3 regions of the Nonomuraea fuscirosea genome follow, and region 1 is predicted to be linked to each of the others. Evidence: riboswitches for the same ligand, from Rfam matches in the RefSeq annotation. Region 1 holds a riboswitch; each other region holds the start of a gene.
The links. A riboswitch is a leader RNA that binds a small molecule or an ion and turns the genes downstream of it on or off. The one in region 1 is predicted to bind cyclic di-AMP.
Positions count from the first base shown of each region.

Region 2: another riboswitch for cyclic di-AMP. It lies ahead of OIE67_RS05505 (coiled-coil domain-containing protein); the one in region 1 lies ahead of OIE67_RS01150 (C40 family peptidase).
Region 3: another riboswitch for cyclic di-AMP. It lies ahead of OIE67_RS02130 (hypothetical protein); the one in region 1 lies ahead of OIE67_RS01150 (C40 family peptidase).

Region 1 covers NZ_CP109074.1:257,917-265,314, forward strand. The annotation lists gene OIE67_RS01135 (class I SAM-dependent methyltransferase) at 479-1,294, opposite strand; gene OIE67_RS01140 (dihydrofolate reductase family protein) at 1,358-1,888, opposite strand; gene OIE67_RS01145 (ArsR/SmtB family transcription factor) at 2,025-2,996, shown strand; gene OIE67_RS01150 (C40 family peptidase) at 3,072-3,479, opposite strand; cyclic di-AMP (ydaO/yuaA leader) riboswitch at 3,660-3,807, opposite strand; gene OIE67_RS01155 (3-isopropylmalate dehydrogenase) at 3,907-4,953, shown strand; gene OIE67_RS01160 (branched-chain amino acid aminotransferase) at 5,240-6,337, shown strand; gene OIE67_RS01165 (Uma2 family endonuclease) at 6,389-6,895, opposite strand; gene OIE67_RS01170 (DsbA family protein) at 7,144-7,398, shown strand, end outside.
Region 2 covers NZ_CP109074.1:1,223,650-1,231,047, forward strand. The annotation lists gene OIE67_RS05480 (transposase) at 1-140, opposite strand, end outside; gene OIE67_RS05485 (hypothetical protein) at 121-708, shown strand; partial or broken gene OIE67_RS05490 (DUF4158 domain-containing protein) at 871-1,131, opposite strand; gene OIE67_RS05495 (hypothetical protein) at 1,297-1,626, opposite strand; partial or broken gene OIE67_RS55355 (IS5/IS1182 family transposase) at 2,466-2,711, shown strand; gene OIE67_RS05505 (coiled-coil domain-containing protein) at 3,413-4,369, opposite strand; cyclic di-AMP (ydaO/yuaA leader) riboswitch at 4,375-4,516, opposite strand; gene galT (galactose-1-phosphate uridylyltransferase) at 4,585-5,664, opposite strand; gene OIE67_RS05515 (DeoR/GlpR family DNA-binding transcription regulator) at 5,661-6,440, opposite strand; gene OIE67_RS55360 (50S ribosomal protein bL37) at 6,597-6,674, shown strand; gene OIE67_RS05520 (nucleoside/nucleotide kinase family protein) at 6,738-7,379, opposite strand.
Region 3 covers NZ_CP109074.1:457,444-464,841, forward strand. The annotation lists gene OIE67_RS02110 (rod shape-determining protein) at 1-694, opposite strand, end outside; gene OIE67_RS02115 (PadR family transcriptional regulator) at 782-1,276, opposite strand; gene OIE67_RS02120 (MDR family MFS transporter) at 1,333-2,781, shown strand; gene OIE67_RS02125 (DUF5302 domain-containing protein) at 2,830-3,030, shown strand; cyclic di-AMP (ydaO/yuaA leader) riboswitch at 3,195-3,328, shown strand; gene OIE67_RS02130 (hypothetical protein) at 3,512-4,066, shown strand; gene OIE67_RS02135 (alpha/beta fold hydrolase) at 4,118-4,963, shown strand; gene OIE67_RS02140 (hypothetical protein) at 5,009-5,380, opposite strand; gene OIE67_RS02145 (roadblock/LC7 domain-containing protein) at 5,411-5,785, opposite strand; gene OIE67_RS02150 (hypothetical protein) at 5,815-6,615, opposite strand; gene OIE67_RS02155 (roadblock/LC7 domain-containing protein) at 6,619-6,996, opposite strand; gene OIE67_RS02160 (winged helix-turn-helix transcriptional regulator) at 7,136-7,398, opposite strand, start outside.

The DNA.
Region 1 (7,398 bases):
CGTCCGATCAGTGGGGAAGGCCGTTCCGTTTCACGGGACGGCCTTTCTTGTCTCACGATGCGAGATAGTAGGACATCCGAGCAGTATGCTCAGGTACTCTTACCGGTAATGCGCCAGGTTCTCGTACTTATTACCTGCCGCGGCGGGGCCTGTTAGGGCAGGTCGACGACTCGCCGCGGTGTGCGGCGTGTGCGTCGGCCGATAAGTCCCTTCGTCCGGTCCGTGACCCGGACCACGAGATCAGGCCCGGTCGGATTCCCGACCGGAGTCCGGCTTCCCAGTCGAACGACGTCCGCGAAATGAGATGAGTGAGATGTACGAGATGTATGCCTGGAACCGTGCCGACGACCACGAGGACGAGGCGGTCGAGGCCGTGCAGATGGCGCTGGACCGGCGTGACAACGGCGGCGCCCCGCAGAACTCCAGCCGGTAGCACGCGGGCGCCCCGCGCACGTCCGGCCGGCCGGACGCGGAGTCCTCAGAACTCCAGCCGGTAGAACGTCGCGGTCCTCCGCATCCCCGGCACCAGCGAGGCGATCCTGGCCACGGCGCGGTGCGCGGGCGACAGCAGGTCGAACCCGTCGATGTCGAACGCGCTCACGGCCGACAGGCAGCGCAGGCCCGGATGGATCGCCAGCAGCTCGGCGGGGCCGTCGATGCCCCAGTGCATCGTGGCCCCGGCCTTCCGCACGGGCTTGTTGAACCGCTGCAGCCGCAGCCCGAACCGGCTCAGCGCGTCGAAGACGAACAGACCGCTGGGGAACCGGTCCACGATCGCCCGCAGCAGCGCCCGGCCACCGTCCGGGTCCAGGTAGTAGAGCAGGCCCTCGGCCACGACCAGCGCGGGGGCGTCGGCGGGGATCCGCTCCAGCCAGGCCAGGTCGGTGACCGACGTCCCGACCGTGGCGTAGGCCCTGCGCTCGGGGAACAGCCGCCGGCGCAGCTCGACCACCTCGGGATGGTCCACGTCGTACCAGCGGACGGAGTCCGGCGGGTCGAGCCGGTGCACGCGGGTGTCGAGCCCGCAGCCCAGGTGCAGCACGGTGACCTTGGGATGGGCGTCGAGGAACCCGGCGGCCCACCTGTCCAGGAACCGCGCCCTGAGCGCGACCGCGGCGGCGCTGCCCGCGTTCATGCCCACCCCGCCGAAGTCGTGGTCGATCCGGCCGGCCGTCTCGGCGGCCAGATCGTCACCGAGGATCGGGTGCGGGGACCGGGCGTCCAGCGCCCTGCCGTACAGGGTGGCGAGGAGAGTGGCCTTCTCCTCCGTCAGGTGCACCTTCTCCGGCGACATGCCTTCACGCTACGTCCGCCGGGCGGCGGGCGAGGCGATCCCGGCGGCTGTGGCCCGGGACCTTCAGCGGCTGTAGTCGAGGAACAAGGTGCCGTTCTTGCCGCGTTCGACCTCGGTCAGCTGCCACGACCGGACCTCCTCGCCGTCGAACACCCGCCTGCCCTGGCCCACCACCGCCGGCGCGACGACCAGCCGCAGCTCGTCGACGAGCCCGGCCCGCATCAGCGACCGGGTCAGGTCGATGCTGCCGTGGATGCCGATGTCGCCGCCCGTCTCCTGCTTGAGCGCGGTGACGTACTCGGGCGCGGGAGTGGCGACGAAGGTGGAGCCGGCCCATGACAGGGCGGGCGTGCCGGAGGTGAGCACGTGCTTGCGGGTGGCGTTGATGAAGCCGGCGAACGGCTGGAAGTCCGAGGTGGGCCAGTGGCCGGCCCAGTAGTCGTAGGTTCCGCGTCCCAGCAGGACGTCGTCCTGGGTGGCGATGACCCGGTTGAGGTAGGCGATCAGCTGGGGGCCGTCGTCGGCGAGCCAGTCGCCCTCCTCGTACGCGATGCCGTCGAGGGACATGAGGTGGTAGAGCACGACCTTGCGCATGTGAGTTCTCCTGCTCGATCACTTGGGTCGATCACTTGGGCGGTGGGGCGAGCCCGTCGTGTGTCCCATGGTGTGGCCGGGGCACGGGTCTCCGCGATAGATTCGGCGGCAGCCGAATCCATGGGGGGAGTCGGGCATGCTCACCGTGACGTTCTCCGTCCATGACCTGACCTCGATCAGGTTCGCGTACTCCCCGCTCAGGGAGGTCTCCACCGGCGTCCACGCCCTGCGCACCCCCGCCGGGCGCGTCCTGCATCTGCCGTGGTTCAAGCAGGTGGGCGCCCGGCTCGGCGGCGAGCTGGCCCCGTTGCTCGACCTCGTTCCCGGCGGCTCGTACATCCCCGACTTCCTGTGCCCCGTCCCCACCAGCCCGCTCCCTGACCTGGCCGGCGAACTGGCGATGCTGCGTGCGACCCCCCACGAGATCATCCGCGCGGACCTCGACCGCATGGCGGACGAGACACCCGGCTCGTTGACCGGGCGTGCCATGGAGCTGTACCGGGATCCGGCCGCCGGCCTCGACCGGCTGGTGGACGCCATCGAGACCTACTGGCGGCTGGCCATGGCGCCGCACTGGCCGCGTATGCGCACCCTGCTCGAAGGCGACCTGCTCCATCGGGCCCGGCGACTGGCCGAACTCGGCCCCGCCGGGGTGTTCGCGGACCTGCACCCGGCGATCCGCTGGGAAGGCCGCACCCTCTACCTGGAGCGCCGCCCGGCGGAGTGGTCCAGGACGCTGAACGGCGAGGGCCTGCTGCTGGCCCCGTCCATCTTCGTCTGGCCCGGATTCCTCTACCGCACCGACTCCCCGGGCCAGGTGGCCATCACCTACCCGGTCCGCGCCATCGCCACGCTGTGGGAACGCGGCGCCGCGCCCGCCCCCGGCGCGCTGGCCGCGGTCGTCGGCCGCTCCCGCGCGCTGCTGCTGGGCGAGCTCGACGCCCCCGCCTCCACCACCGACCTGTCCCGCCGCACCGGCCTGGCCTCCGCCAGCGTCTCCGAGCAGCTCACCCTGCTGCTGTCGGCCGGCCTGGTCACCAAGCACCGCGTCGGCAGGTCCGTGCTCTACGTCCGCACCCCGCGTGCCCAGGCTCTGCTGGACGGCTGATCCCGCGGGCCGGGGGGGTGTGCGGGTGGGCGGCGGCCCCGCGCGGCCGCCGCCCACCCGCCGTCTAGCCCCGGCTCACAACACGGAGGCGGTGAGCGGGGCGGGGCCGGACTCCTCACGCTGTTCGAGCACGTGCTTCCACTGGCGTACGCCCGCGCGGTCCGGCCGGACCGCACCGACGAACGCCTGCCTGCGCCAGTCGGAGAGCTTCTCCTCCTTGACCACGTCGCCCGTGTGGGGGGAGTGCACCATGTAGCCGGGTTTGGAGATCATGCCCACGTGGCCGAGGCCGCTGAAGAAGACCAGGTCGCCGGGCTTGAGGTGGTCCCAGGAGATCTTCCTGGAGAACGCCCCGTACTGTTCGCTGGCGGTGCGCGGGAGTTCGATCCCGGCCGCCTCGTAGGCCCGGAGCATGAGCCCCGAGCAGTCGTATCCCTGTCTGCTCGCGCCGCCCCATACGTACGGGGTGCCGCGCTTGTCCATGGCGTATCTGATCGCGACCTTCCAGGGCGGAGCGGGGGTCTGCTTCTCCTGGATGCGCTTGATCTCGGCGCCGGTCAGGGTGGTGGTGTCGTCGTCGTCGGTTGCTGCCTGGGCTGCTGGGGTGGCCAGGAATAGTCCGGCGGCGGCCGCCGCCAGGACGATGGCGATACGAGACAGAGCACTGTCCTTCCATGAGGCCGGCCGGGTTAGCTGACGGGCTCGGGCCTGGAAGACAGCCCTACGGCGCGCTGGGCGCCGATTCGCCCCTGGGGGAGAGATGGGTCCCCGGCTCCACGCAGCGGCTGCGTGGATTAGGCCCGATGGACTCTAGCGAATGGGTCAAAAGGTAGTAAACCCCCAAAAATCGGACGTCCGGAAGTTGAGATGGTGTGTTCGTCAGACGAGACGAGCCGGTAAGGTACCGCCCATGGAGTCGCGTAACATCCGCTTGGCCGTCATCCCCGGGGATGGCATCGGCACCGAGGTCGTCGCCGAAGGACTCAAGGTCCTGGAGGCGGTGGGCACCAAGATCGAGCCCACCCACTACGACCTGGGGGCCGCACGCTACCACCGCACGGGCGAGACGCTGCCCGACTCGGTGCTGGAGGAGCTGCGCGGCTTCGACGCGATCCTGCTCGGCGCCATCGGCGACCCCAGCGTGCCGCCCGGCATCCTTGAGCGCGACCTGCTGCTGCGCCTGCGGTTCACCTTCGACCACTACGTCAACCTGCGCCCGGTCAAGCTGTTCCCCGGCGTGGAGACGCCGCTGGCCGACACGCCCACCGAGGACATCGACATGATCGTCGTCCGCGAGGGCACCGAGGGCCTCTACGCCGGCACCGGCGGGGTCATGCGGCGGGGCACGCCGCACGAGATCGCCACCCAGGAGTCGCTCAACACCGCCCACGGCGTCGAGCGCGTGGTGCGTTACGCGTTCGAGCAGGCCAAGTCGCGGCCGCGCAAGAAGCTCACGCTCGTCCACAAGACGAACGTGCTGTCCTACGCCGGCGACCTGTGGCAGCGCACGGTCAACCGGGTGGCCGAGGAATACCCCGAGGTCACCACCGACTACAGCCACATCGACGCGGCCTCGATGTTCTTCGTCACCCAGCCCGAGCGCTTCGACGTGATCGTCACCGACAACCTGTTCGGCGACATCATCACCGACCTCGGCGCGGCCATCGCCGGCGGCATCGGCCTGGCCGCCAGTGGCAACATCAACCCGGAGCGGACCGCGCCCAGCATGTTCGAGCCGGTGCACGGCAGCGCGCCCGACATCGCCGGCCAGGGCAAGGCCGACCCCACCGCGACCATCCTGTCCGTCGCCATGCTCCTCGACCACCTCGGCCTGCGCGCCGAGGCGGCCAAGGTCGAGCAGGCGGTCGCCGACGACATCGTCGAGCGCCTGGCCGGCTGGGCCGGTCGCACCACGCACGAGATCGGCGACGACATCACCGCGCGAGTATCCGGCTAGGACCGCCTAGCCCCGATCAAGCGCCTGGCGGTCCGAGGAGGACTGCCGGGCGCTTTTTCGTGTGCGGGTTCGGGTTCCGGCGGCCACGCGTGCAGCGCTCAGTGTCAAAAGGACTAATCATCCCTTTGGCCCCTTGCTATCCCATATGGCGAGACAATAGGAAGTACGGACTGCCCTTACGGGCATGGCCGCTCACCGCGGCGGGGCCGCAGTCAGCAAGCAGATCCCGTACATCCGCTAGATTTCGGTAGATTTTCGGTAGACCGCAGAGAGAAGGACCGCCGTCATGACCATCGCTCAGAAGCTCAGCTTCGACGTGCAGCTATCCGACCACGCTCGCACCGCGGCCGAGCGGGAGCAGGTACTGACGGACCCCGGTTTCGGGCAGACCTTCACCGATCACATGATCTCGATCGACTACACCGAGGGCCAGGGCTGGCACGACGCCCGGCTGCTGCCGTACGGGCCGCTCCAGCTCGACCCGGCCACCGCGGTCTTCCACTACGCGCAGGAGCTGTTCGAGGGGCTCAAGGCCTACCGCCAGCTCAACGGGTCGATCGTGACCTTCCGCCCCTACGCGAACGCCACCCGCTTCAACCGCTCCGCCGCGCGCATGGCCATGCCGGAACTGCCCGAGGAGACCTTCGTCGACTCGCTGGAGCTGCTCGTCCAGACCGACAAGGAGTGGGTGCCCACCACCGAGGGGCACAGCCTCTACCTGCGCCCCTTCATGATCGCCACCCAGGCGGGGCTGGGCGTCAACTACCCGTCGAAGACCTACAAGTACATGGTCATCGCCTCGCCGGCGGCCTCGTACTTCACCGGCGGCATCAAGCCCGTCTCCGTCTGGCTGTCCACCGAGTACACCAGGGCCGCCCCCGGCGGCACCGGCTTCGCCAAGTGCGGCGGCAACTACGCCGCGGCCTTCGTCGCGCAGCGGCAGGCGGTGGAGAACGGCTGCGACCAGGTGGTCTGGCTGGACGCCCACGAGCACCGCTACGTGGAGGAGATGGGCGGGATGAACCTGTTCTTCGTCTTCGGCGGCAAGCTCGTCACCCCCTCGCTCACCGGCACCCTGCTGCCCGGCATCACCAGGGACTCGATCCTTGAGCTGGCCGGGGACCTCGGGCTGGAGACCGAGGAGCGGCTCATCAGCGTGGACGAGTGGCAGGCCGCGTGCGAGTCGGGCGAGCTCACGGAGGTGTTCGCGTGCGGCACCGCCGCCGTGGTCACGCCGGTCGGCACGGTCAAGGGCGCCGACCGCTCCTGGACCATCGCCGACGGCACGCCGGGCCCGGTGACCATGCGCGTGCGGGAGGAGCTGGTGGGCATCCAGTACGGCGCCCGCCCCGACACCCACAACTGGATCCACAAGATCGTCTGATTCCAGGAGCCGTGCTGCGTTCCCCGAGGCCGCGGGCCCCGGGGAATCGGTTCACCACAGTTCCCGCGTCTCCACGGCGAATTCCCAGGGCGCCGGAAGAATGAGCGGTTCGGCGCCCGCCACCAGGATTTCCGTCCCGTATTTCCCGCCCTCCGGCCGGCCGAAGAGTTTCACCGTGCACTCCAGCGGATCGACCAGCAGATAAAGCGGCACCCCGCCCCGCGCGTATTCGCCCGGCTTGACGTGATAATCCTCGTAGACGCTGCCGGCGGTGACGATGTCGACGAGCAGCACGGTCGCGTCGCCGTACACCGCGTGTTCCATCCGCATGCGCGGGCGGCGGGGCACCACGGCCAGGTCGGGCACGTAGCGGTCGGCGTTCTGGCCCAGATAGACGGTGATGTTCGGCCAGATCTCCCAGCCCCGCTCGACCGCCGGGCCGATCAGCCGGCACACCATCTGGAAGACGAGCGTGTTGTGCTGCCACGTTCCGGACTCGTTCACCACGATCCGGCCGCGGGCCGTCTCCACCCGATATTCCGGAAGCAGATCGCGCACGCTGCGAAATCGCTCTTCGAGTGGCCCGGCCATGCCTTCCGTCCTTCACCTGCGTCGGGTTGATCGAGCGTACGGCCGGACGGGTGTGTGACAACAGGGTGTGATCGTCGCCCGCCGAGGCCGGACAGGTATGGCCCCGCCGGCTTTCACGATCCGCGCCGCCGCCCGCGTTCAGCGGGCGGGCCTTATACGGGCGTTGTTTCCGTTTCCGGTAAGGTTCGCGCGATCGACGACGTGAGAGTGGGCTGATGATGAAGCGGTTGCTGGCGGTCGCGGTGGCGGGATTGGCGATCGCCGTGCTCGGGGTGCTGGCGTTCTCCGAGCCGGGCGAGTCGTCCGACGGCGTGACCCTGAGCAGGCAGGCGGACGGCTCGATGGTCCTGGCCGACCTGGGGAGCATGGCCCCGGTGCTGGACGTGTACGAGGACTTCGACTGCCCGGTCTGCAAAGACATGCACGGCAAAGTGGACACGACGATTCAGCGGCTGGCCAGGGAGGGGAGG
Region 2 (7,398 bases), 970 kb from region 1:
TAGTTCTCCACGCGGCGCGCGGCAAAATCGGCGGGCAGGTCCTCCTCCGGGTCGCGAAAGGAATGGGCGCCGACCACCCAGATCTCCTTGCACCGCAGGGCGTCGCGCAGTGCCTGGAAGGTGACGATCTCGTACACCATCCGCACCGCCGCTGACGGCGGGGAAGATGACCTGGCGGACCGAATCGTCGGGCTGGCCGAGCGCGGCGTCGGCGACCTTGAACAGGATGTTCTCCTTTCCGTTCACCGCTTGAACGCGTTGATCAGCTCCTTGGTCACCCTTGCTGTCGGCCCGCGCCTTGATCCGATGCACGGTGGCGATCAGCAGTTCCACCAGCGCGTCGGTGATCTCCCGCTCTCGCTCCTGGACCAGCGCCGCCAGCAGGAGCACCGTCAGCTCGCGCGGATGTGTGCGCATGTGGGAGGGCGCCTCCACCGCTGCCCGGGCCCGCCAGGCGGTCAGCACCTTGGGCGCCACGTCGGAGAACAATCCGGGCGGCAGTTCGATAGAGCGCGCCGCCGCCAGCTTGCGGATCTCGGTCATCATCGACTCCAGGCTCACGTTGCCCGGCGCGGACTTGATCAACGCCAGCAGGTCGGAGTCGGTGTCGTCATCGTCCTCGGAAGGCGCCTCACCTGCGGGATCGTGACGGTCACCGGCCCCTCGGCTGCCGCGCGGCCGGCATCGTCGATACCGACCAGCGCGTAGATGCGCTGCGTGGTCTCGGAACTCAACCGGGAGGCGATCCGTACCGACCAGGCGACCTCCGCGTTGTGCAGGGCCGAGGCCACGATCCGCGAGATCCCGTCCAGGCGCCGGCGGTTCGATCCGCTCCTCGCGCAGGTGCTTGAGCAGTTCCTCCCGGACCCGTTCAGGCCGTCGCTCGGCGTGCGCGACCTCCTCGGCCAGCCACACCGCCAGCTTCGTCGCGTCCTCCGTCGTGCAGGTACGAAAGCCCAGGTGCGTACGAATCTGATGGCGGTGGTACTCGATCGTGGAGCCGGACCACTCGTAGAAGCCGAACTCCGAGGCAGGAACCCGGACCTGCTTGGCCACGTGCTCGACCACGTCGTCCGGCAGCTCTGAACGGCCGCGCGGGAACCGGCCGTGCTGCGTGTAGAACTTCAGCAAGATCGCGAATCCGAGTCGAGTGGCGTCGCGCTTCCTGCGATCAGGTCGCGCTCTTCGTCCAGGATCGTCCAGTGCTCGACCAGATCGTCGATGTGCATTGGGGGTGTTTCATGACCGACCAGCATTGACCAGGCAAGTCACAGCAAAATCAACGCCGTTTGGGGCTCATGACACGTTTCTTACCGGCACCCCATATCGCGGCGTACGGGGCCGGAACACGCGTAGATCACGCCATTCGGCCCAGGCGGCCGCGGCTTGGAGCAGTTCGCGGCGGGGGCCGGTGATGCCTCCGATGGCTGCGAAGTCGGTGCCGCCCACGCGTTCGATCCAGAGTGTGTCCAGGATTCGCCCGTCGTGCTCCAGCACCAGGATCTCCATCTCCGATCCCGTCCCGTCGGCCTCCATCTCGGAGAGCGGTCGTCGTTGCTCGGGTGTGGCCACGGCCCTGCGGAGCAGTCGCTCACGTTCTCCGGAGAGGGGGTGCCGTACCCTCATGCCCGTCCGGAGGACTTCGGGCGACGGAACGTCCGCGATGTCAGCCACGAGAAGGGAGCGCTCCGGCCCCGGGACGAACCCCGCGGCCCGCAGCGATTCGCCGAGCAGCGGGGGGTCGTGAGCGTAAACCTTCCACTCGATTGGCTTGTGGCGCGCGGCGAAGAGGTCCTGCTAGTCGACGGATCAACTCCGCCAGGTCGTCGCCGGCTGGACCGGTGTGGTCGACGGTCCCGTGGGTGCCATAGTGGGTGCGAACCAGCGACCCGTCGCGCTCGACGACGGCCCCCATGGCAAGTCCTGCGGAACCAGGCCTCGTAACTGGCTTTCAAAGACAGACAGCAGCGTCTCGCGCACTTCGGCCACGTCATCCACCTCTACTCAGTCCTGACCACCTCATATGCCGCTCACGCATGAGGGCCGCCTCCTCGAGTGATCGGGTTCGAATCCTGCAGGAGCCAAGGCGCATATGTCCACGAGCTGGGGTAATTCAGGCCCTGAGCTCTCGACGGCCTGGCTGTTCACGACAGGAGCCGGTGCCGGTTCTTGACTCCTTGCGGCCCGTCAAGCCCGGTCGGGTGTGCGACCTGCCACGTTGCTGTAGCGGGCCCATCGCCCACCGGGGATCGTTGCCCACCGGTCGACGGTTCCCGGCGCGAGACCGAGGAGTCTGCCGATCACGGGTGGAGGGAGCTGATGGGCGTCATCGAGCAGGGCGCTATTGCGGTCGGGACGGGCCTCGATGCCGAGCTGGGTTGGGCGGCGGGACAAGCTGGTGGGGTGGAGGGGCTGGCCGGGGCGACGGTCGTCGCGATGGTGGGTGTGGCTGCGTGTGAGTCGGGCGATTCTATGACCACGACAAGTACCGCCGCCTGGTCTGGCGCACCGGTATCAAGCCCATCATCGCCCGGCGCGGCACCCCACACGGCACTGGCCTGGGCGTTCACCGGTGGGTGGTCGAGCGGACGATCGCGCTCCTGCACTGGTTCCGCCGCCTGCGCATCCGCTGGGAAATCCGCGACGACATCCACGAAGCATTCATGACCCTCGCCGCGGCGATCATCTGCTGGCGACGCCTCGTCTGCTGATCTTTCTGTTAGGACCTCTAAGTTGGAGAGGGCGGCCTGGGCGTTGTTCGTCGCGAGAATGGCCTCGCGCAGCGGCATCAGTGTCCCTGCGATGCTCCCGTCAGGCCCCGTGAGCAGGGTGTCCACGCGGACGGCGAGCATGCAACCGAAGCGCGCCGGAACATCACCGATGCCGGTGTGCCGACCACGGTCGCGCCGACCACAGATCGCGCAGGACACCTCGGGTGCCTGATAGCACGCAGGGCAGATGTCAGGGCTGATGTCAGTGGCTTTCAGCGCGACACGGCGGGATCGTCCGCAGACCCCGCAGGGGCGACGAGGACGTGCATAGCACCGGGAGCAGAGGACGCGGTTGGTGTCGCTGCGGCCGTCCGGAACCACGACGGGCGGCGCCGGCTCGCCGCAGTCGGAGCAGGTTACCTTTGCCGTGAATGCCGCGAACCGCCGCACCAGATCCACCCGCGTCTTGATCGTCGAGGCCGCCGGCAGCCGCGCCCGCTGCTGCCGCTCCCACTCCGTCAGCATCCCGGTGAACACCGCGTCCTGCGGGTGCAACGGCACCACGACACCGTCCACGAGCACCAGGTGTGCGGCACCCTCCACTGAGACCCGTTGGAGTGCGTCACCCTGCAGACCGACGACCGGCTAAAACGCCTTCTTCAAGAGCGCGAATAGCTCATCAGATGCTATTCGTCCCCTTTTCAGTTCATCGAGATGTGCACGTGGTCGTAGTGGTTCTCGGTGATGCTGCCGCGGTCGGACATTGTGCGCCAGCCCGATCCCTGGTTGATCCGCTGCTTCCAGATCACGTACTTGACGCCCAGCTTGCCCTTGTTCGCCAGCGCCCAGTCCGCGAGCCGGTCGCCGAGGGCGTTGTTGGCGGCCGACGGCATCGAGCCGCCCGTGCTCATCATGAAGTCGCAGGCCCGGCCCAGTGGGTGCTCGCCGCTGGAGCCCGCGCGGAAGCAGCCGACGGAGAACGGCAGCGCGAAGTTCTTCGCCACCTGCTCCTTCATCAGCTGGGTACGCGGGGTGATGTGCTCGGCGCCGGACGGCAACTGGGGCGCCCACGAGCCGTCGGAGTTGCGGCCCGACCCGAACGGCACCAGGTCCTTGAGCTTGTCCTCGATGTCGTCGATGAGGTCCTCGGCGTCGTCGCGCTGCTCGTCCACCGCGGCCGCGTCGGTCTTGATCTTGGTCGCCAGCGCGGCGGCCTCCTTGCTCGCCTTCACTTTGTCGTCCTTGGCCTTGGCCACGCTCTGCACGATCGCCTGCTGCTCGGCCGTCAGCTGTTCGAGCATGGCGGCGCTGCTGCCGTTCTCGGGGGTCAGGAAGACGGGCAGCGACGGATCGGCGTTCTGGTAGCGCAGGCGGGCGATCTCGGCGACCCGCTGCTGGGCCGTGACCAGCGTCTGCTCGGCGGCGGCCACCCTGGCCTTGGCCGCCTCGGCGGCCTGCTGGGCCTTGGCCAGCTCGACGCGCTTGAGATTGTACTTCTCGATGAGCTTGTCGACCTTGGTGTTGAGCTGTTTGAGCTGCGCCCGGAGCTTCGCCTCCGAGGGTTTGGGGGCCGCGGACGCCGGCATCGCCGGCATGACGGCGACGGCGGCGGCGGTGATCAGACCGATGGCAAGAGTCGCGGGGGACGAAGCCGCCACGTAGGTGTTCCTCTCCCTCTGCCGGCCGGGTTAGCTGACGGGTTCGGGCATGGGAGTGCGCCCTACCACCGAAGCGGATTCACCCCAGGTGCGGTTTCGGGTCCCCGGCTCCCGGGCCACGCGCCCGGGATTAGGCAAGCTACGGCTGTTGTGGCCGGTGCTTATGGGGATATTAGTGGTAGATCACGAGTCATGCGACCTTAAGCAGAAATCAATTAGTGATCTACCTGTGACCGAAGCATGAGCGCCGCCTCCTCCGGCAGCACGTCGTTGACGAAGGCGCCCATCGCCGACTCCGAGCCGGCCAGGAACTTCAGCTTGTTCGGCGCCCGCCGGATGCTGAACAGCTCCAGGTGCAGGTACGCCAGCTCCCTGTCCTGGCGTACGGGCGCCTGGTGCCAGGCCGAGATGTACGGCATCACCACGCCGAACAGCCCGTCGAAGGCCCGCAGCACCGAGGTGTAGAGGGGGGCGAACGCCGCCCGCTCCTCCTCCGTGAGCGCCGCCAGATCGGGCACCTGCCGGTGCGGATACACGTGCACCTCGAACGGCCAGCGGGCGGCGGCCGGCACGAAAGCCGTCCACAGCTCGTTGGCGGCCACCACCCGAGTCCCCGCCTCCCGCTCGGCGGCCAGCACGTCGGCGAAGAGGTTGCCCGGCCCCCGATGGCGGGCAGCCGCGCCGAGTTGCAGCTTGGTCTTGGGCGTGACGTACGGGTAGGCGTAGATCTGGCCGTGCGGATGCGCGAGCGTGATGCCGATCTCCTCGCCCCGGTTCTCGAAACAGAAGACCTGCTCCACGCCCTCGATCCCGGACAGCTCGGCCGTGCGGTCGGCCCACGCCTCCATGACCAGCTCCACCTGGGCGTCGGAGAGCCGGGAGAAGGAGGAGGAGTGGTCGGAGGTGAAGCACACCACCTCACACCTCCCCACACCCGGACGGACCTCACTCAGCCCGCCCACTTCCTGATAAGTCCCGAAATTTGTGGAGAAAGAGGGGAAGCGGTTCTCGAACACCACCACGTCGTAGTCGTACGACGGGATCTCCGTCGACCGCTCGTCCGTCGACGGGCACAGCGGGCACTCGGACGCGCCGCCGGTCGGCAGGAACGTCCGCGTCTGCCGGTGCCCGGCGACCGCGATCCACTCCTCGGTCAGCGGGTCGTAGCGCAACTCGGAGGCCACCGGCCGGGGGTCGAGCGGCCGCCGGTCGATCGCGCTCCTGTCGGCGTCGTCGCGCCGGTCGAAGTAGATCAGCTCTCGGCCGTCGGCCAGGTGGGTGATGGTGCGCTTCACTGCGAGCCCTCCGCGATGATCAATTGCCCGGCCCGTTCGGCCAGGTCCGTGCGTGCGTCCTCGGGCAGCCCCGCGTCGCTGATGACCACGTGGGCCTCGCTCAGCTCGGCGATGGTGCTGATGCCGACCGTGTTCCACTTCGTGTGGTCGGCCGGGACGACCAGCCGGGTCGCCGCCGTCACCAGCTCCCTGTCGGTCTCCGACTCCAGCAGGTTGGGCGTGGTGAACCCGGCCCGCACGCTCATCCCGTGCACGCCGAGGAAGAGCGTGTCCACGTGCAGCCGCCGGATCGCCGCCACCGCGACCGGCCCCACCAGCGCGTCGGACGGCGTACGCACCCCGCCGGTCAGCACCACGGTGCGATCGGCGCGCGGGTTGCGGTGGAAGACCTCCGCGACCGGGATCGAATTGGTGATCACGGTCAGGTCGGGCACGCCGATCAGATGATGGGCCAGCGCCCACGTGGTCGTCCCCGCCGACAGCGCCACGGCCGTGCCGGGCCGGACGAGGCCCGCCGCCTGCCGCGCGATGGCCTCCTTCTCTTGCTGCTGGCGGGCGGACTTGGCGGTGAAGCCCGGCTCCTCGGTCGATCCGGGGCCGAGCGCGGTCGCGCCGCCGTGCACCTTCTCCAGGAGCCCGCGTTCGGCGAGCACCTCCAGGTCCCGGCGGATCGTCATGTCGGAGACGCCGAGCTCGCGTACGAGATCGGCCACCCGGACGCCGCCGTGGCTGCGCACGCGTTCGAGAATCGCCTGCTGACGCTGCTGTGCGAGCACGCCCGCTCCTTCCAACAGATTCCACCAAATTATGACACGGAATTGTTGGGGAATGTTAGTTCGCCGGGACCACTTGCGCTGGTCAGCGCGGGGAGAGACGTTGGGAACTCATGCCCGTACCGGATCACCCGTTCTCGATCACCGGGAGGCGAGCTCATGGCCAGGCGCGCACGCAAGGGCAAGGCACGCAAGAAGAAGAAGGCGAACCACGGCAAGCGCCCTACCGCGCGATGACGGCCGGGTGGCCGCCGACCTTCCCCTTCCGAGGCGGCCACCACGGCTCTTCCCGGTGGCTGATCAGGTTCCGGCCGCGTTTTCGACCAGGACGGCCGGCCGCCGCGGATGATCGGCCCGTACGACTACGTCCGCCGTCTCCTGCGGCCGCACCTCCCGCTCGTAGCGCCGGTAGGCGGGCAGCCGCCACCTCTCGTCCTCGGGCGTGCCGCGTTCGAGCGCGCCGGGCGACAGCCACAGGTGCACGCTCACCTCGAACGCCAGCCCCCGCCCCAGCAGCAGCGTCCCGTCGAGCAGGACCACCCCGCCGGGAGCCAGCTCCTCGTACGGCACCCGGTACGCCCGGTCGATCGCGCTGTCCCACAGCGCCGGCAGCACCCGCCCCGACCCTCCTGGATCCAGCGGCTCCAGCACCTCCCTGCGCAGCGCCCCGGCGTCCAGCCAGTCGTCGTAGAAGGCGTCGGGATCCGTCCTGCCGTACTCCAGCCGGAGCGAGGCGGGCCGCAGGAAGTCGCCGGCCGACACCCGCAGCACCGGCCGCCCGCGCAGGCGCAGCGGCGCGACCAGGTCGTCGGCGAGTGACCCGGGCCGCGCGGCGGGGGCGCCGTCCACGGCCACCCGCACCCACGAACCCGGCGGTCCGGCGGAGATCAGCTCGGCCAGTTCCTCGACGAGGGCCTCACGGGAGATCGGTCGCGCACGCATCTCCCTCAGCTTACGAGCG
Region 3 (7,398 bases), 200 kb from region 1:
GCAGCGCCAGCTCGCGCTCGCGCCCCGTGTCGGGGTCGCGGGCGTGCACCATGATCTGCCGGTCCCCGCCGCCCGCGCGGCGCTTGGCCGACTCGGCCTCGGTCTCGTCGAGCAGCAGCCCGTGCTCGCGCTCGACGAAGCGGGCGATGGCCCGGTTGACGGCCTGCCCTCCGTACGGCACCGAGCCGGCCGCCACCACCGACTCCCCGGACAGCACCGCGACCCGCGCCGCGTCGCGGCCGATGTCGATCACCATGTGCCCGGCGCAGTCCGTCAGCTCCATCCCCGCCCCCAGCGCGGCGGCCAGGGCGTGCGGGACGAGCTGCACCGTCCGCGCCTCCGCCTCGTAGGCGATGTCGCGCAGCGCGGCCCGGTCGATCGGGGTGGAGTCGGAGGGCAGCGCCATGATCACCCGCGGCCGGGCGTACGGATGCCAGTGCACCTTGCGCAGGAAGTGCCGGATCATGCGCCGGGCCAGCTCGGTGTCGGCGGGCAGCCCGCCGCTGACCGGCCAGCACGTACGCCCGCCCCCGCCGAGCGCGGCGGCTTCGGCGCCGTACCCGATGACCTTGCCCGTCCGGCCGTCGCACATGACGGCGGAGGGCTCGTCGAGCACGATGCCCTTGCGTCTGGCGTAGATTCGCGTGCTCGCGGCTCCCAGATCCATCGCGAGGTCACGGCCGAGGAGTCTCATTGGGGTATCCCTTTCCTGGACCGCTCCAACGCAACACCAGGAACGTAACGGAACCCCTTTACCCTGAGGCCGCGAAGCCGCCGGAGATCAGGGGCGGCGGAGGGCGGTGAGGGTTTCGTCGGCCCATTCGAGGCCGGCCCTGGCCTGCGCGATCCCCAGGTTGAGCGCGTACTGGCCGAAGACCCCGGCCGGTTTGCAGTCCAGCGACGCCAGCCGTTCCGCGAAGCCCGCCCTGATGCGTTCGATTACCTCGATCGCCTCGTCCCGCTCCAGCAGCGGCAGCAGGAACGCCTGCAACGCGATCTCGCTGCGGATCGTGGACGCCGGCACGTGCTCGACCATCCATCCGCGCAGCTGACGCCGCCCCTCCTCGGTGACCGTGTACGTCTTGCGCCCTCGCGCGCCCTCCGCCTCGGCCCGCACGAGCCCGTCGGCGGCCATCTTGACCAGCTCCGGATAGATCTGGGTGTGCCCGGCCTGCCAGACGTGGTTGAGCGAGAGCTCGAACTTCTTGGTGAGGTCGTAACCGCTCGCCGGGCCGACGGCCGACAGCAGCCCGAGCAGCGCGATCCGTAGGGACATGACCGCCAGCATAGCGACGGCTTGACATGTAAGCTCTTACATATCACTCTTCACATGTGAATACTGACACGAAGCCGGACGGGCTCGTCCTCCTCGCCGCGCTCGGCGGGATGTTCCTGGCGATGCTGGACCAGACGATCGTGGGCACGGCGCTGCCGCGCATCACCACGGAGCTCGGCGGCAGCACGCTCTACACCTGGGTCGTGACCGCCTACCTGCTGACGTCCACGGTCACGGTGCCGCTCTACGGCAGGCTCTCCGACCAGCACGGCAGGAAGCCGCTGCTGCTGATCGGCATGGTGGTCTTCGTGGCGGGCTCGGCGCTGTGCGGGGCGGCGCAGGACATGGGGCAGCTCATCGCGTTCCGCGTGTTGCAGGGGCTGGGGGCCGGCGCGCTGCTGCCGCTGTCGATCGCGCTGGTGATGGAGATGTTCCCGCCGAGCAGCGGCAACGGCGGCCGCGTGCAGGGGGCGCTCGGCGGCGTGATGGGGCTGACGTTCCTGGCGGGGCCGTTCCTCGGCGGGCTGTTCACCGACCAGGCGAGCTGGCGCTGGGCCTTCTACGTGAACGTGCCGCTGGGGCTCGCGCTGATCGCCGTCGTCGTGCTGCGGCTGCCGAACCGGCGGGGGACCGGCGGCGGGCGTCCCGACTACGCGGGCATCGCGGTCTTCACCGTGGCCATCAGCGCGCTCCTGCTCGGGCTGACGGAGAAGGGCATGGACGGCCACACGTGGACCGACACCGCCGTGGCCGGGCCGATCGGGTTCGCGCTGGCGTCGCTGGTGGTGTTCGTGCTGGTGGAACGGCGGGCGGCCGATCCGATCATGCCCATGGGCCTGTTCGCGAACCGGACGTACACGCTGGTCATGGTGACCTCCTTCTTCACGGCCTTCTGCATGTACGCCGGCGTCGTCTTCCTGCCCCGCTACTTCCAGGAGGCGCTGCGGTTCAGCGCCACCGAGTCGGGCCTGCGGATCTACCCGCTGACGCTGGCGATGGTGCTGGGCAGCGTGCTCATGGGCGCGCTCATGTCCAGGACGGGCCGGTACAAGCCGTGGCTGGTCGCCGCGCCGTTCCTGCTGGCGGCCGGGGCGCTGCTCTGCCTGAACCTGAGTGTGGACAGCGGCGGCCTGGCGCTGGCCCTGTGGATGCTGCCGCTGGGGCTCGGGATGGGCCCGATGTTGTCGGGCCTGACCGTGGCCGCGCAGCAGTCGGTCGACCCGGGTCAGCTGGGCACGGCCTCGGCCAACCTCACCTTCTTCCGCCAGATCGGCGGCTCCGTGGCGCTGGCCGTCGGCGGCACCCTCTACACCTCGGAGGTCGCCGCGAGCGCTCCCCTCCACGGGGCGGCCGCGGCCCACGCCTCGGCGGCCGCGCTGGTCGTCCCCGCGCTCGGGATCGCGGGGGCCGTGATCGCGCTGGTGGCGCTGGTGGCGCTGCCCAACCGGCGGCTGCGGCCGCCTTCTGTGCCACAAGGCAAGGTCGAGGCCGGTTTCGCGTCGTAAGCGGTGTCATGCGAAGCTGTGACTGTCCCCAACACCTTGGAGGTCCTCATGGCGGATACACCGGAGCCGGAAGTCAGCGAAACTCCCGAGGACGAGATGAAGCGCAAGTTCCGTGAGGCACTGGAGCGCAAGCGCAACCAGGCTGCGGGCGCGGGCGCGGGTGGCAGGGGCGTCGACCCTTCGAAGATCCACGGGGCGCACGGTCCGGCTGCGAGTAAGAGATCGTTCAGGCGCAAGAGCGGCGGCTGAGGCGAAAAATCCGAGGGGGTACGGCATGCCCGTGCCCCCTTCTTCATTCCCTGACGAAGGTAGATCTTTCGACCGGTTTGTGATGGAACGTTTGCGTATGTCCGTTTGCATAGTTAGAGTAACGGCCATTACCAGCCGGTGACCTAGTCCTTACCCACAGGGACAGCCGACTGGCGCCGAATCCCGAACCCAGGGAACCGGGGACCCACCTCATGGGGTGAATCCGGCCACCACGCCGGTAGGGCATCTCCACGCCCGAACCCGTCAGCTAACCCGGTAGGTGTGATGGAGAGGACGAATCACCCCATGCAGCAGCGCGTCGTACCCCCGGACCGCATGCCGGCCGCCTACTAGAGCGGCCCCCTTCTCCCAAGGCTCGTCAATTTGCGCCCCGCGTAGCGACGTCAGGTGATTTTCCCCGCTACGTGCCATTCCCCCATGGGCGCAACTCCCTGTCCCCTCGCGAAGGGTTTACCTTTTCATGTCTGCCCGTTCTGGCCTGCGTTCCCTCACCCTCCTCACCGCAATCGCCATCGGTACGCTGACCATCGCCGGCCCGGCCGCTCACGCCGAGACCGGCACGGACGAGAAGGTCCTGCTCAAGGGCTCCACCACGGCCTCGTACTTCTGGGACGACGCCTCCGGCCGCGCCGGCGACACCGGCCTGCCCGCCAGTGGAAAGCCCATGCAGAAAGGGCTGGCCGCCAGCCCCAGCTGGCCCCTCCTGACCGAGGGGTACGTGATGTACAAGGGCAAGAAGATGCCCTTCTTCGTGGGCGACCGCGGCCCCGGCGAGCCCTCCAACCGCGGCATCATGCTCGACCTCGACGCCAAGACCTTCGCCGAGCTGACCGGCGGCCGGTTCAACTCCAGCACGCTGGGCGTGGACGGCGTCGGCGGCCAGGGACACATCGAGATCGACTACGTCATCACCAAGTGGGGCGACGGCATGGGCAAGAAGAATTACCCGGTCCCCTTCTCGACCGGCGCGTGGGGCGAGCGTGACCGCAACCCGGCCACCCCGCCGCAGAACTGACCCGGACGCCCACCTTTGCGGAGTCAGGACCAGAATGTCATTCTGGTCTCCGTGACCAACCGCGCAGCCGCGAACGGCATCGACATCGCCTACGAGAGCTTCGGCTCACCGCAGGGCCGGCCCCTGCTCCTCATCATGGGCCTGGGCGCCCAAATGATCCAATGGGACGAAGGGCTCTGTGAGCTCCTCGCGGAGCAGGGGCACCACGTCGTCAGGTACGACAACCGCGACGTGGGGCTGTCCACCCACTTCCACGACGCGGGCGTGCCCGCGGCGGGAGCCCCCGCCCCCTACCTGCTGGACGACCTGGCCGACGACGCCGCGGCCCTCATGGACGTGCTCGGCTGGCCGTCCGCCCACGTGGTGGGGGCCTCGATGGGCGGGATGATCGCCCAGGCGCTGACCATCCGCCATCCCGGGCGGGTGCTGACCCTGACCTCGATCATGTCGACCCCCAATCCGTCCGTCGCCCCGCCCACGGAGGCGGCCTCCTCGGCGCTCATGGGCCGGCCGCCCGCCGACCGCGAGACGGCGCTGGAGCAGGCGGTGGAGCGGTGGGCGGTGATCGGCTCGCCGGGCTACGAGCTGGACCGCGAGCGGATCGTCGAGCTGGCCGGGCGCGCCTTCGACCGCAGCTTCGACCCGGCGGGCACGGCCAGGCAGTTCGCCGCCATCATGGCCTCGGGCGATCGTACGGAGGGGCTGAAGGGGGTCCGCGTGCCGACGCTGGTGCTGCACGGCGAGGCCGACCCGCTCGTGCCCGTGGCCGGCGGCCGGGCGACGGCGGCGGCCGTCCCGGGAGCGCGGCTGGTGACCTACCCCGGCATGGGGCACGACCTGCCGCGCGAGCTCTGGCCCGCCTTCGCCGCGGAGATCACCAAGCTCACCTCCGCCTGAGCCGGCGGGCGGTGGCCCGCGCCCCGGGCGCGGGCCACGGCGCGCTCAGATCTCCAGCTTCTCCTCGATGCCGCGCAACTGGTGCCGCGCCAGCGCCAGGTTGGCGCGCGAGCGGTCGAGCGCGAGGTAGAGGAACAGCCCCTTGCCGCCGCGCCCCGTGATCGGGCGGATGATGTGGTACTGGGTGCCCAGCGTGATGAGAATGTCCTCGATGGTCTCCTTGAGCCCGAGCGAGTCCATCGTGCGGAGCTTGGCCTTGACCACCTCGGTGTTGCCGGCCGCGGCGATCTGGAGGTCGAGGTCCTTGGAGCCGCCGAGCGTGCCCAGCGCCATGCCGCTGCCGTGATCGACGATGGCCGCGCCGATCGTGCCGTCGATGCTCATCATCTCCTTGAGGGAGACGTCCATTCCAGCCATGTCTCGTTTCTCCTTTCTGACGGGTTCGGTTCAGTGCTTGCGTGCTGCGACGGCGGCCACCGCGGCGGCCGTCTTCCTGCCCTCGAGCCGCAGCAGCCCGACGTTCGCGCCGGGTCCGGCCAGGACCGTGAGGACGATGGTGGGGCCGGCGGCGTAGAAGGCCACGAAGCCGGCGGTGCCGGAGATGAGCGTCTCCTCCAGGGCTCCCCGGCCGGTGATGACCAGCATCCGGCTGCTCATCGCGAGCAGCGCCGCAGACAGTGCCGCGACCTGCTCGCTGGTACGGCTCTCCAGGTCGCAGGCGATCGGCAGGCCGTCCACCGTGCAGGCGACGCTGCCGCTCACGTCCGGCGTACGCTCGCGGAGGAGCGTCATCTCCTCCAGCACCTCTTGTCGTAGCTCCACCGGTGGCCTCCTCCTGAGTGAGGGGAACCTCACGACAGCTCCTCCAGCGCCTTCTTCAGCCGCATCAGCAGCGCCAGATCGGTCGGATCGCCCGTGACGGGCGGCCCCAGCGGCTGGGGGGCCGCCCCGGGATCGTGCGGCGGTCTCCCCGCCGCCGCGTGCTGGCCGCGCTTGGGCAGACCGGCCGGTTCCGGCTCGGCGAGCAGGCCCGCGGCGGCCAGCCTCCTGACGGCCAGCAGCACCGGGTACGCCGGCCGCCCGATCTGCTTGGCCAGCTCCAGCGGCGTCGCCTTGTGATCGGCCCGGACGACGACCTCCCACTGCACCCGGCTCAGCGTCACGCCGTGGCCGGGCAGCCGGGCCAGCGGACGTACCGGCAGCAGGTCCACCTCGGCCGACGGCCAGATCTCGGTCAGCTGCGCCCGCCGCCGCGCGCACTCGCGGACCAGCCCGGCCACGTCGAAGAACCATTGCCCGCCCAGCCAGTGCCGCTCGCCCGGCCGGAACTTCGGCCGCGCCCCACTGGCCGGCAGCAGGAAGAAGGCCGCGTCCAGCACGCCGCCGAGCACCGCGTACTGCAGCTCGCCCGCCGTGAGCGGCCCCTCCTCGATCAGCCGCGCGCAGCCGCCGTCGTCCCGCAGCCGGCGCAGCGCCGTCTCGCTCATCAGGCCCCTGGCGGCCAGCAGCCGCTCGACGCTGGGCGCCTGGGCGCACTCCATGTACGTCACGCGCCCGTCCGCGAGGAAGATCGTGCCGCTCCTGCCGACCCGGAGCGCACCCGTGGAGCGCTCGCGGGCCAGGCCGGCCAGGAGGGTGTCCAACCTGGTCATGGGTCACTTCGTCGTCAGGGCGCTGGAGATGTTCTGCAGGCGGTGCCTGGCCAGGGCCAGGTTGGAGCGTTCCCGGTCCAGGCGCACGTAGATGACCAGCGGCCCCTCGAACACGGTCTCCAGCAGCCGCAGCAGATGGTGACCCTTGTCCGTGGTGACGAGCATGTCGTCGATGCGCACGACGTCGCCGGGGCACGAGCGGGCCAGCCCGTCGGTGGTGGCCCGCAGCGCCTCGGTGAGCGCCGCCGCCGACCGGTCGGCGTCCACCCCGGACGCGCTGCTGAAGGCCACCGCCATCCCGCTGGTGTGGTCGACCAGCATGGCGCCCAGCGCCCCCGGTATGGACATGACCTCTGCCAGGCAGGTGTCTATTCCGAGCACGGGACCTCCCTCGCCTTCATGGGAACGGAGGCAAGCGTAGGGGTCCGGCGTCACCCGACCGCGGCGGCGGAATCCTGGCGTTGGGCTTTTATACGGCTACGGGTAAGAAAAACAACACCAGTGCGGATAACTCTACGATTTATGAATACATTTCACGGCTTCGGAGAATTTCGCCGACATGCTGCTCGGCCCAGGCTGCCACCGCCGCCATCGGATCGTGCAGGGAGTGCCCGAGGTCCGTGAGCGCGTACTCCACCCGCGGCGGCACCTCCGCGAACACCTCGCGCGTCACCAGCCCGTCCTGTTCCATGGCCCGCAACGTCTGGGTGAGCACCTTCGGCGTGACCCCGCCGATCCGCTCCCTGAGCCTGGTGAAGCGCATCGGCCCGCCGGCCAGGCAGA